DNA from 2 places in the Psychrobacillus sp. AK 1817 genome. Region 2 is predicted to be linked to the other one. Evidence: riboswitches for the same ligand, from Rfam matches in the RefSeq annotation. Region 2 holds a riboswitch; the other holds the start of a gene.
The links. Region 2 has a riboswitch for cobalamin ahead of D0S48_RS14395 (hypothetical protein). Riboswitches for the same ligand answer to the same signal wherever they lie in the genome.

Region 1 (5,937 bases), 620 kb from region 2:
TCTACATACTCTGGGTAGATTTCATGAAGACCGATAAGACGCAGCATCTTATTAGCGCGGTACTTAATATATCCATGCATATCATCTAAATCAATTCCCTCAATGTCCTTGAGTACATAGTTTGACCACTCTATTTCGAGCTCCACTGATTCTTTGTATTGATCGTACACCCAGTTCATCATGTCATCATTATTTAGCTCAGGATTTTCCGCCAGTACAGCACGGAATAACTCTGAGATAAATCGTCCATGCTCTAGTTCGTCTCTATTAATATAGCTAATCATTGTAGAGGTACCTACCATTTTGTTGTAGCGTGCAAGGTTATAAAAATAGGCAAATCCCGAGTAGAAAAATAAACCCTCTAGTAACGTTGTGTAAGTTAATGTTTTTAAAATATTTTCTGTCGATGGATTCTCCACAAATTCATTATAGTATTTCATAATATTTTGGTTGCGCTTTAATAATATCTCATCCGTTCTTCCAAATTCGAAGGATTTGTTTTGTTCATTAAGCGAAACAACTGAGGACAGCACATAAGAATAACTTTCATTATGTACAGCTTCCTGCTGCGCGATTACTGCCATAATAGATTGTACGGATGAATCTGTAGCGTAAAGTGACAGCAACAGAGCTGTACGAGTCTGGGGCGCATCTAATGTAGCAAGTAGACCAATTATTTTCAAATAGGCCTCCTGCTCCGATTTTGTTAAGCTATCAAATTGCTTAATATCATTCGACATATTAATCTCATCTGCTTGCCAATAGTTCCCTAGTAAGCGTTTATAGATTTTATGCCAATGCGGATAAGCTATATCATTCCAGTTTAAAATTCCACTCGATTTCCCATTAAATATCCCTGTGGATTTGTTTGGGTTTCTAGGTTCTAATGTTTTTGCCTTTAACATTTTCCAAAACTCCCTCTAGCCATTTTATAACTATTTTTTCTTGACTTCCTCTTGGTGATTGTTCTATTTTTAAACCTTCATATTCACAAGCATAAAACTCGGTTAGTTTGTTTACAGCATTGCAAAATAAGTCGTCGCCACCGAATTGTGTGTCTCCTGAACCAAAAATATAGACATTTTTCGGTTTATAGCCCACTGCTCGAACAAATTCCTTCACTTCATCCGGAATACCACCCTCGTCCCAAGTGAAGGTTCCTAGAAATAGGAAGTCATATGCAGATAGCTGTGGCACTATCCCATCACCTATTTCATACATGTCCACCATATAACCTTGTTCCTCTAAATTCACTTTTAATAGTTCAGCTATCTCTTCAGTATTCCCGCTATAGCTCAAATAACAAATGATGGTTTTCATTAGCTCGAACAAGACTCACATTCTACCAGTTCTATTGAAGTGGAACGTACATAATAAGTTGTTTTTAGACCACTATTCCAGGCATCTAAGTGTAGCGCTAACAATTCCTTAGCCTTAATAGTATTTTGAACATATAGATTTAGCGAAACACCTTGGTCGATATGTCTTTGACGGGCAGCATTTTGTTTTAACGTCCAATGCTGGTCGATAAAGTAAGCTGATTTGTAATACCATGTCGTCTCTGAATTTAAATCTGGGACTGTCACTGGAATTTTATAATCTTTCTTTTCCTCTGAATAGGTCTTTTGGAAAATCGGATCAATACTTGCCGTACTTCCCGCTAAAATGGAGGTAGATGAGTTTGGTGCAACCGCCATCAAATATCCATTTCGGATACCATTTTCAGCTACTTGCTCACGCAGACTTACCCATTCCTCTCCGTCATATTGACGGTTTTCAAAATAAGCCCCTGTTTGCCAATCAGAACCTTCGAATAAAGGGTAGGCCCCTTTTTCCTTCGCAAGATTTAAGGAAGCTTGAATCGTCAAATAGGCAATTCTTTCATATAAATTATCAGCAAGCTCTACTGCTTCCTCTGATTCCCAACGAATTTGCTTAAGGGCAAGTAAATGATGCCAACCAAACGTTCCAAGTCCAATTCCACGATACCTTGCGTTTGTGCGCTCTGCCTGTGGCACTGGAATCATGTTCATATCTATAACATTGTCTAACATTCTTACCTGGATGTTTATCAATCGTTCTAGTACATCCTCTGGTACTGCTTTACCTAAATTAATAGAAGAAAGGTTACAAACTACGAAATCACCAGGTTTTCTACGAGTTACAATCACATCGTCCTCTAGCTGGATGGATTCAAATTCAGTGGCACTTTGGTTTTGAAAAATTTCCGTACAAAGATTACTACTATAAATCATTCCAACATGCTTGTTTGGATTACGGCGATTCACTTCATCTCTATAAAACATAAATGGGACACCCGTTTCTAACTGGGATCGCATAATTCGCTTCATCAAATCTATTGCTGGAACTGTTTCTCGTGAAAGGCGATGATCCATTACACATTCTTCATACTTTTCTCTGAAAGAACCATCTCCACGTTTTTCATCATAAAAGTCTTCTAATGAGTAACCTTTGAGCTGACGAACCTCGTGAGGGTCAAACAAATGCCATTCTCCTCTTGCATCAACCTTTTCCATGAACAAATCTGGCAAGCATACACCAGTAAAAATATCATGTGCTCGAAGTCGTTCATCGCCATTATTTAGTCTTAAATCTAAAAATGTAAATATATCTTTATGCCACACATCCAAGTAAACAGCTACTGCACCTTGACGTTGGCCTAGCTGATCTACGCTGACAGCTGTATTGTTTAGTTGCTTTATCCATGGAAGAACCCCACTAGACGCTCCCACAAAACCTCTTATAGAAGAGCCACGGCTACGGACCTTGCCCATATAAACGCCTATTCCTCCTCCAAATTTAGAAAGTGTGGCTATGTCTGTGTTGCTATCATAAATTCCTTGTAGACTGTCATCAACCGTGTCGATAAAACAGCTAGAAAGCTGCCCGTGTGGCTTTCCTGCATTAGAAAGAGTCGGAGTAGCAACCGTCATATATAAATTGCTCATCGCCCAATAGGCTTCTTTAATTTTTTCTATGCGGTTTTCTTTTTCGTCCTTCATTAGCGTCATTGCAATAATCATCCAGCGTTCTTGTGGCAATTCTACAATAGTCTTATCAAAATCCTTCGCTACATAACGATCTAAAAGCGTTTTTAAAGCTATATATGTGAAGAGGAAGTCTCTTTCAGTAACGAGGATTTCTGCTAATTGCTCTAATTCCTCTGTAGAATAGGTTTCTATGATACGAGAATCATAAATTCCCTTAGCCGATAGCTTTTGAACGTTATCTGCAAACTTTGTATAGACTGCATCTGCCGTTGTATTTCTTCGTTCCGCTTGTTGCGAATATACTTCTGCTAAATAGATTCGAGCCGCCACAAATGTCCAATAAGGTTCATGTTCATCAAGAAAGCTCAGCGACTCTAAGGACATGGCTTTAGACCAGCTGGCAATATTGCCCTCTGGGTGTTTTTGTAGCCACTTGTCATGTGACCTCCTTAATGGTGCTATCTTTTCTTCCCCAAACTCCTGTGTTAATTGGTATAGTACCTGTTGTTTTTCTGTGTTTGAAATAGTGGTCATTTAGAATTCCTCCCTGTCTTTACATAACAAAAAAGCGATGGCTCTAGCCTCTTCGGCTGAGTCATCGCTCACGATTTTAAAGTAGGAAACAACAAGACGTATCGTTCGTTCAAAGATAGAGTCTCTCGCCCCCACCTCTCAACCCCCGAAGAAAGTGTTGCTTCACCGATAAACAGGCAGGTCTACTGGCTCGTGTTTCTTCCTTCTGCTGGCCTTCCCACGAAAAATCGCAGTGGCATATTCAACAGTCGTCCACACTTACAGTTGCGGGGACAGCTTCGGTATTTCACCGAATTCCCTTTTAAACCATAACGGTACCTTTTCATCGTATAAATACTATATATTGTGTTTTGATTACTTATATACCCTAACATATTGTGTTTAAACTTGTACATAGGTAAAAAGACTAGACGTTTGATACACAGCTTTATTTCTGTACATTAAACTAATTTCATATCCCTTTAATCGCTCTTTCTAATCTCTATTCTATATAAATTTTATAAGCTTTCGTAGCCGTATTATGAAAACTTACTTTCGTATTTATTCATACAGGCTTACCTTGCAGCTTTACCTTCTTTTTCTTAGCTTTCATATGACCGCTCCAGGAGAGGTTTGTACCCATTCGAAGAATCATTTCCAAGGGACCTCGTTTGAATACCTTCAAGTAGTAGTAGCTACCTATACATTGTAGAACAAAAATTACAAAGCCCAGCAAGACACTATTTAGCATGCCCAAAGAGCCAAATTGTCCTAAACCGTATCCGTAATAGATAAAAGTACAAATAACACTTTGCATAATGTAATTTGTTAAAGAAAGTTTCCCAACACTTTCAAAACCAATGAAAACCTTGTTACCTGAGAACTTTATAAATAGGATAGCAAATATACCAATATAGGATATACACAGTAATTGTGTACCCATTTGTAATAGAACTGCTGTCCAATTTGTTTCTTCTCCAATAATAGCGATAGATTTTAAAAGTAAACTAATTGGCAAAAGAGCCATACTTAATATATACCATTTTTGTTCTCGTTCCATGTGTAGAAATAAGCCACCCTTTGCAGCTGCCATACCAAACAAAAACATCGGTGACGTCAACAATGGTCCAAACAAAAGCATAAACAAGCTAAAAAATACTTTTTCCCCTTCACTTTCAAAATACAGTGGATCCTCTGTATTTCTGTGTTGCTTAATTTCCTCATAAGAGCCATTTTGATAGACTTCATTTGTAGTTTCTATGTATAATGATTGCTTTTCCAACTCTTCCTTACTTTTTTCTTCCATTCCATAACTAAGAGCACCAGTCAATACAAACAAAACAGTTCCCCATATAATTAAAGTTTTCTTTTTTCTATTTAAAAAAAGTAATAGGAATAATCCCATTAACCCGTAAAAGGCTAGAATATCCCCTTCCCATAAATAGGTTGAATGAAGTAAACCTAGAATAAAAAGAAATATAAAACGTCTCCATAAATGCCTTTTTACTTTTCCGTTCTTTATTTTAATTGATTCTGCTAGTTTTATTAATGAAAAACCAAACAAAAAAGTGAATATCGGCATAAAACTACCTTCTACTGCTATTTTAAGAATAGCATAAATAGTCTTGTCTGTGGCAGAAGCCGTAAAGTACTCTAATTCTTCCTTTCCCCATATACCGTAATGGAAAATTAACAAATTCGCTAATAATATACCAAACAAACTGATTCCTCTTAAAGCATCTATAAAACGCACTCTTTCTTCTTTCATCATGAAACCTCCTAAAAATATCTCTTAGTTAGTATAAAATGGTAAGCTTATAATAAATTGAAACTAACCTTACAGAAACCTTAAATATTTCTAGGAGTGATTTACTAATGGAAGAAACTAATATTTTGATAGTTGAAGACGAGCTTGCTATCGCTGAGATGGTAGAAATTATTTTAAGAAAAGAAAATTTTCGACATATTGATATTTGTGAAACTTACCCGAAGGCAAGTAATTATATTTCCAATATGCATTATGATTTATATATTCTCGATATAATGCTTCCGGATGGAGTGGGACTTGATTTAGCTAAACAAATTCGTTTTAAATCCGATGCTCCTATATTTTTTCTAACAGCAAAAGAAAGTGATGCTGACAAAATAAGAGGATTTATGAATGGAGCTGACGATTACATAACAAAACCTTTTAATCCACTGGAATTAGCTGCTCGAGTGAAAGCACACATGAAACGCTATACTTCTTCCTTTAAAGCTTCCGATGAAAAAGTATATAAATTTGGCCATTTTTTGTTAGATAAAAGAAGCGCAGAACTTACTGTGAACGGAGAAAAAAGCATTGTTACGGGCAAACTATTTCATTTACTACTCCTATTTTGTGAAAACGCCGGACAGATTTTATCTAAGGAGC
Region 2 (5,937 bases):
CTGGAATTTCAGCTTTTTTCATATCATTTCGAAGTAAGTCCATTACATAATTCTTAGCTCTTTTATCAGCACGTACTTTTGCTTTCATAACAACTTTTCCGTTATCAAAGGAAATGACCACTTTTATATTTAATAGATTACTCAGAAAGGCTTTAGTGCCAGATACACGGCCACTTTTATGGAGCTGAGTTAAGCTAGATGGAATGAAGGACAGTTCAGAGTTTAATGTCATGTTTTCAATATGATTCACGACTTCCGCTACGTCATGGCCTGCCTCTACCATGCTTTTTCCGACTTCGAGCATTTTGACCATCGGATAAGAGCCTATCTTAGAGTCTATTGAATACACGTCAAAATTTGCCATTTTAGAGGCGGTTTGTGAACTGTTGTAGGTTCCTGACAACTCACTGGAAGTGTGGACAGCAATAGCACAGTCGTATCCTTGTGCTTTCAAGTCTTTATACAATTGCACCATCTCACCAATCGGAGGCTGAGATGTTTTAGGATGAACTTTGGCGGTCCTTAATTTGTCGTAGAATTCATCGTGTGTCATATCAATTGTTTCTTTGAATGCACCCTCTTCAAAAACAATATTTAATGGCAAGACATGTATATTATGTTTTTCTATAAATGATTGTTCCAATAAAGCAGCAGTATCAGTTATCCAAGCAACTTTTTTATTCACAGTTTGATAATCTCCTCAATAAAAATTAATTTGTTAGCGCTAATGTAACCTAGTCTTATTTATTGGAATAGTGTTACTTGTCATGTTTTGTCGAAATTTCGGAACCTGGGACATATTTTGAACATATTTAGTAGGAGGAAACAACAGTGGGACATGTATTGCCGAATCCTGTTCATGACATAATGCAAAAATATTTACAGGCATTAAATGCCTCCTTACCAAGTGCCATTATTGAAGGTGTTTATATGTATGGTTCTATTGCGTTAGGAGCTTTTGATGAAAAGAAGAGTGATGTAGACTTTATCGTTTTATTAAAAAGATCGGCAAATGAACAAGAAGTAGAAATTATAAAAGATATCCATTTTCATATATCTAAAGAGAAATTAGGGGCTCGGATGGATGGAATGTATATTCAAACAGCTGACCTGGGTAAAAAAAACGATATTCTCCTGCCGTATCCTTATTGCTCAGACGGTGAAGTAAAAGTTGGCCATTGGGATATCAATCATGTAACTTGGTGGATTTTAAAGAAACATGGGATTGCATTACAAGGAAGTCCAATTCATGAGTTAAACATTTCTACTACATGGGAGGATGTCTTAGGAACGTTAAAATATAATATCAACGAATATTGGTATAAGAAATCCAAAGAAATACCTAATTCATTGCCTGATGATATGGTGGAGTTTGTCACAACTACTATTTGTAGAATTCTTTATTCTCTTAAGTACCAACAGATTATTTCAAAAAAAGAAGCTCTAGAAAAGGGATTAGTTATATTACCTTATCGTTGGCATACTTTACTAAAAGAAGGGATGAGGATACGGTCATCAGAGCAGCTCCCCTCACTTTTCGACACAGAAAGCTCTCGTGCAGAAGCCTGCAAAGATTTTATATTATACGCACACGAAATATGTAATGAAGGTTTTTTTATGGAGGTTTAGGAATGGATATTAGAAGATTAATAGATGTAGATGCCATTGCTTATTGGGAACTAAGGCTAGAGGCTCTGCAAAACAGTCCAGAGGCATTTGGAACAAGCTATGAAGAGGCTCTTCAAAGAGAAAATCCAATTGAACGAGTAAAAGATAATTTCAAGGTAAATGGAAATTATACGTTCGGTGCGTTTGAAGAAGATAAATTAATCGGTATGGTTACTCTAGCACAAGAGAGTTCCTTAAAAATGAAGCATAGGGCAAATATTTTTGCCATGTATGTAAGCTCAAAGGGAAGAAGAAAAGGTGTAGGAAAAGCCCTAATGGAGCAAGCCATTAACCAGGCAAGAGAAACTAATGAAATAGAAAAGATTAATCTATCTGTTGTGTCGAGTAATGAATCCGCAAAAAATTTATATTTACAATTAGGTTTTAAGGTGTTCGGAGTAGAAGAAATGGCTTTAAAGGATAGAGACGTCTATTACGAAGAACATCACATGACACTTATTCTAAATTAAAGGAGATAATCTAATGGAGGAAAAATCAAGTAACCTAGAAAAACTGGGGGGAAAGCTACCATTATTTCAGTCCCCCGTCCGTTCTATTTTCGAAAAGTTTTCCAGAGAAAAAGATGTATCTCTTATATACGGAGAACCGATTGTATTGGAGAACAAAAGAATCTTACCTGTTGCCAAAGTAAATTATTTTGTAGGTGGAGGCGGAGGTGGCGCGATTTCAGATGAAGAAAATTCTACAGGTCAAGGAGAAGGAGGCGGTGGTGCCTTTTCGATAAAACCGGTTGGAGTATATGAAATCACTGCGGAGAAAGTTAAATTCAAGCCCGCCCTTCCGATTAATCAAATACTTACTGTTTTTTCAGTAGTCACGCTAGGGATTGTTTTCTTGTTGAGAAAAAGATGTAAATAGTTAGGGAAAAAACGCTTCCTTCTAAAGGTTTGCGTTTTTTCTATGCTTTAACCATTGAACAAACGTTAGCAGAAGCATGACAAAAATAGCTCCGCATGTATCTAATAGAACATCCTGAAGAAGAGCAGATCGTCCACTCGTAAAGGATTGATGGAATTCATCTGCAACTGCTAGAAGAAAGGTAATCATTATTGCAGTAAGTTTTCGATATTTTCTCTTCGGCAAAGCAATATAAATAGCTAAACTAATCAAACCAAAATAAAAAAAGTGGACTCCTTTTCTTATTAAGAATTCGACAAATGCATAGTAGCCACGTTCCTCGACAGAAACATAGAATCCCCAATAAGGAATATGAAATAATGATAAAAAGGACTCCAATGGCTTGCTTGGAAGCCACTCTTTAAGCACAGCCTCCAAAGACTGTTGCTCGGAAGTCTGCCCGGAGGCTATAAATACAAAGACAAGTAAAAGTAAAAGTGGAATAAATTTTTTCATATAAAAACAGTAGCATAAATTGAAGTAGAAACAAAATAATTGCAGACTTTATAGCTAATAAAAGAGTAAAAAGCTGGTTGTTTCACAAGCTTCTATCACCAATTGAAAGGCTATGGTACACTTACGATAAGTGAATAATTTTGCAGGGAAAAGGTGCTGACTTGTCAGCTTAATTAGGGAATTCGGTGAAAAACCGAAGCTGTATCCGCAACTGTAAATGCTGATGAAATAAGAAAAATACCACTGTTGGCCAAAAGCCAATGGGAAGGTTCTTAGAGTAAAATGATGCATGAGCCAGGAGACCGGCCTTTTCTTGAACGTATAAATACTCTTCGGAAGTTAAGGGGTTGTACGGCACGTTTCTATTTTCGATTAAATTTCTAACGATAAATAGGTATTGCGCCGCCCTTTTTTGGGGTGGCGTTTTTTTGTGCTGTAAGAAGTTGAGTATTGTATTGCCGAAAATTCACAAATAACTTGGAAAGGGGGCAGAGCATTGAAAAAAGACATGCGATATATTTGTTATCCATTTATGAGAGAAAAGCCGTCTACCGTAGACTTTGAGATTCGAACAGACTCATTGACCACACGTATTGGATTGGCCGCTTCTTTAACAAAAGATATTCCAAGAGTTTACGAGGATTTAATGTATCTGGCACCGATGGCATATCACGTAAATGGTTCTGTTAGAGGGAAGCTAGCAATCACTGAAGAGGATTTACAAATTCTAAGTGATATGTATGATTTCTACGTAAGTGAGGTGGAAGGAAGAGTAGATATATTCGTACTTCCACAAGGCTCAACAGCTGCATGTGAATTACACGTGTGTCGTAGTGAAGCAAAAAAATCTGTAAGGGCTTTACATAAAGTTTCAGTAGAAAGAGAAGTACCAGAAATTTTGTTTGATTACACACAGCTATTAGCAAATGTATTGTTTGCAATGGCGGTATATGTAAATAAGCATCATGAAGTAGAAGAAATTCAATTTGTCAGTAAATCATATCCGATGAGAAAAAAGAAAAAAGTGGAGGATTAACAAATGAATAAACAATTAAGGAATTGGTTAGCGGTACTAATACTTTCTATCTTACTTGTAGGCTGCCAAGAGGCTGAAAAAAATACAGCTGTTGAAACAGATTCTGTACAAGAAGTAAAAGAATATACTGTAACGGATGATATGGGGAAAGAAGTTACATTCGAAGAAGTTCCGGAAACGATTGTGTCTCTACAACCAAGTAACACAGAAATCCTGTTTGCCCTTGGTGTAGGAGATAAAATTGTTGGAGCTACAGAATACGATACCTATCCAGAAGAGGCACTAGAAATTGAACGAGTTTCCGATTCTATGAAGTTCAACGCAGAACGTATTTTAGAGATAAATCCAGATGTTGTGATTGCTTATACAACTGGATCTGAGGAAGAGCTTAAAGTGTTGGAAGACGCGGGGTTAGATGTTTTTGTCATTCAATCGGCGCTATCATTTGAAGACGTCTATGGAGATATTGAACAGTTGGCCGCAGTAATGGGAGTAGAGGATAAAGGAACGGATCTTGTTGCCTCTATTAAAACTACTATTCAAAGTGTTCAGGACAAAGTATCAGGTGTAAGCGATCAGAAACACGTCTACTTTGAAATCAGCCCATCTCCAGAAATTTTTACAACAGGAAAAAATACTTTCCAACAAGAAGTTTTGAGTAAAGCTACAGTTGTAAATATTTTTGGAGACCAAGAGGGATGGATTAAATTATCTGAGGAAGATGTCATTAAGAAAAATCCTCCGATTATCTTGACTACCGTAAATTATGTAGAAGATCCAATTGGTGAGATTAAGGCTCGTCCAGGCTGGAATCAGTTGGAGGCAGTGCAAAACAACGCCATTTTCCAATTAGATCAGGACATTATGTCTCGCCCAGGGCCACGAATTGGTGAAGCTGTAGAACTAGTAGCTAAAACCGTTTACCCAGAGATATTTGAATAAAATAGAAGTTGGTCTCGTTTTGAGGAGACCAACTTCTTTTGTTTTAAAACAGGTACCTTGCAATGAATAATAGTGTTATGGTATAGTACTATCTAATGAATAGTACCGAGGGAGAGAGAGATATGACAGCGAATGTTTATATTGAGATGTTAGGAAAAGAGCTTTATATGTTGAATACAAAGGAACGCCAAGCAATAGTTCGAGATTTCCAAAAGTATTTTTGTGATTTGTTAAAAGAGGGACAAACTGAGCAAGCAATAATTGAATCATTAGGAGCACCATCGTATATAGCAAGGGAATTACTTAAGGCTTACTCAGAAGAGGAAATGATATTAACAGAAGTGGAATATGAAGGCGCATATATATAAAATGCTACAAAGGTTAGTTACCCTTCGTAGCACAATTTCATTTACAATCGTTTAGTAAGCTGAACTAGTTCAACTTTTTTATATTACAGGAATCCAAATCTCCGAATAACAGTTTGGATCAGATGGGTCATCATCTGTATACACTTCCATCTCTGGTGTTCCGTGAACTTCAAAGATTGCCCACTTTGGTGCTGGTATTTCCAGTGTATCCAGATTTTTCTGGTGTGTCGCCTTTATAACTGCCCCCTATCCAATAATCCATCATACTGTCGACTTCAAAATTTTCTCCCATCACACAAACACCAAGAGCACCTTTTATTTCTTCGTTATTTAAAGAAATAATGAAACAACAAGCTCTTGTTTAGATTCTTGTAGATTAATCTAGCAACGTATATTAACACATGCAAAAAGCCACCTATTATAGAAATAGGTGGCTTTTTGCATTAGATATTTTTTTAGTTTCTGTTTCTTTGTCTTCTATTCTAAATTCTTCTGCAACCTCGTCCGCTATATCTTTAGTTGAGTTTTTAAATTCTTCTAACGTCTCTC

Region 1: it holds a riboswitch for cobalamin, as region 2 does, so the genes downstream of both, D0S48_RS11105 (ribonucleoside-diphosphate reductase subunit alpha) here and D0S48_RS14395 (hypothetical protein) in region 2, are expected to answer to the same signal.

Annotation. Positions count from the first base shown of each region.
Region 1 is NZ_CP031739.1:2,249,539-2,255,475, forward strand. Features, by position in the region: gene D0S48_RS11095 (ribonucleotide-diphosphate reductase subunit beta) at 1-905, opposite strand, end outside; gene D0S48_RS11100 (flavodoxin) at 877-1,332, opposite strand; gene D0S48_RS11105 (ribonucleoside-diphosphate reductase subunit alpha) at 1,320-3,545, opposite strand; cobalamin riboswitch at 3,703-3,882, opposite strand; gene D0S48_RS11110 (DUF418 domain-containing protein) at 4,090-5,292, opposite strand; gene D0S48_RS11115 (response regulator transcription factor) at 5,400-5,937, shown strand, end outside.
Region 2 is NZ_CP031739.1:2,874,085-2,880,021, forward strand. Features, by position in the region: gene D0S48_RS14370 (DegV family protein) at 1-685, opposite strand, end outside; gene D0S48_RS14375 (aminoglycoside adenylyltransferase domain-containing protein) at 832-1,629, shown strand; gene D0S48_RS14380 (GNAT family N-acetyltransferase) at 1,632-2,138, shown strand; gene D0S48_RS14385 (spore germination protein GerW family protein) at 2,152-2,547, shown strand; gene D0S48_RS14390 (VanZ family protein) at 2,569-3,042, opposite strand; cobalamin riboswitch at 3,177-3,368, shown strand; gene D0S48_RS14395 (hypothetical protein) at 3,539-4,078, shown strand; gene D0S48_RS14400 (ABC transporter substrate-binding protein) at 4,082-5,020, shown strand; gene D0S48_RS14405 (HAAS signaling domain-containing protein) at 5,143-5,388, shown strand; gene tatA (twin-arginine translocase TatA/TatE family subunit) at 5,807-5,937, opposite strand, start outside.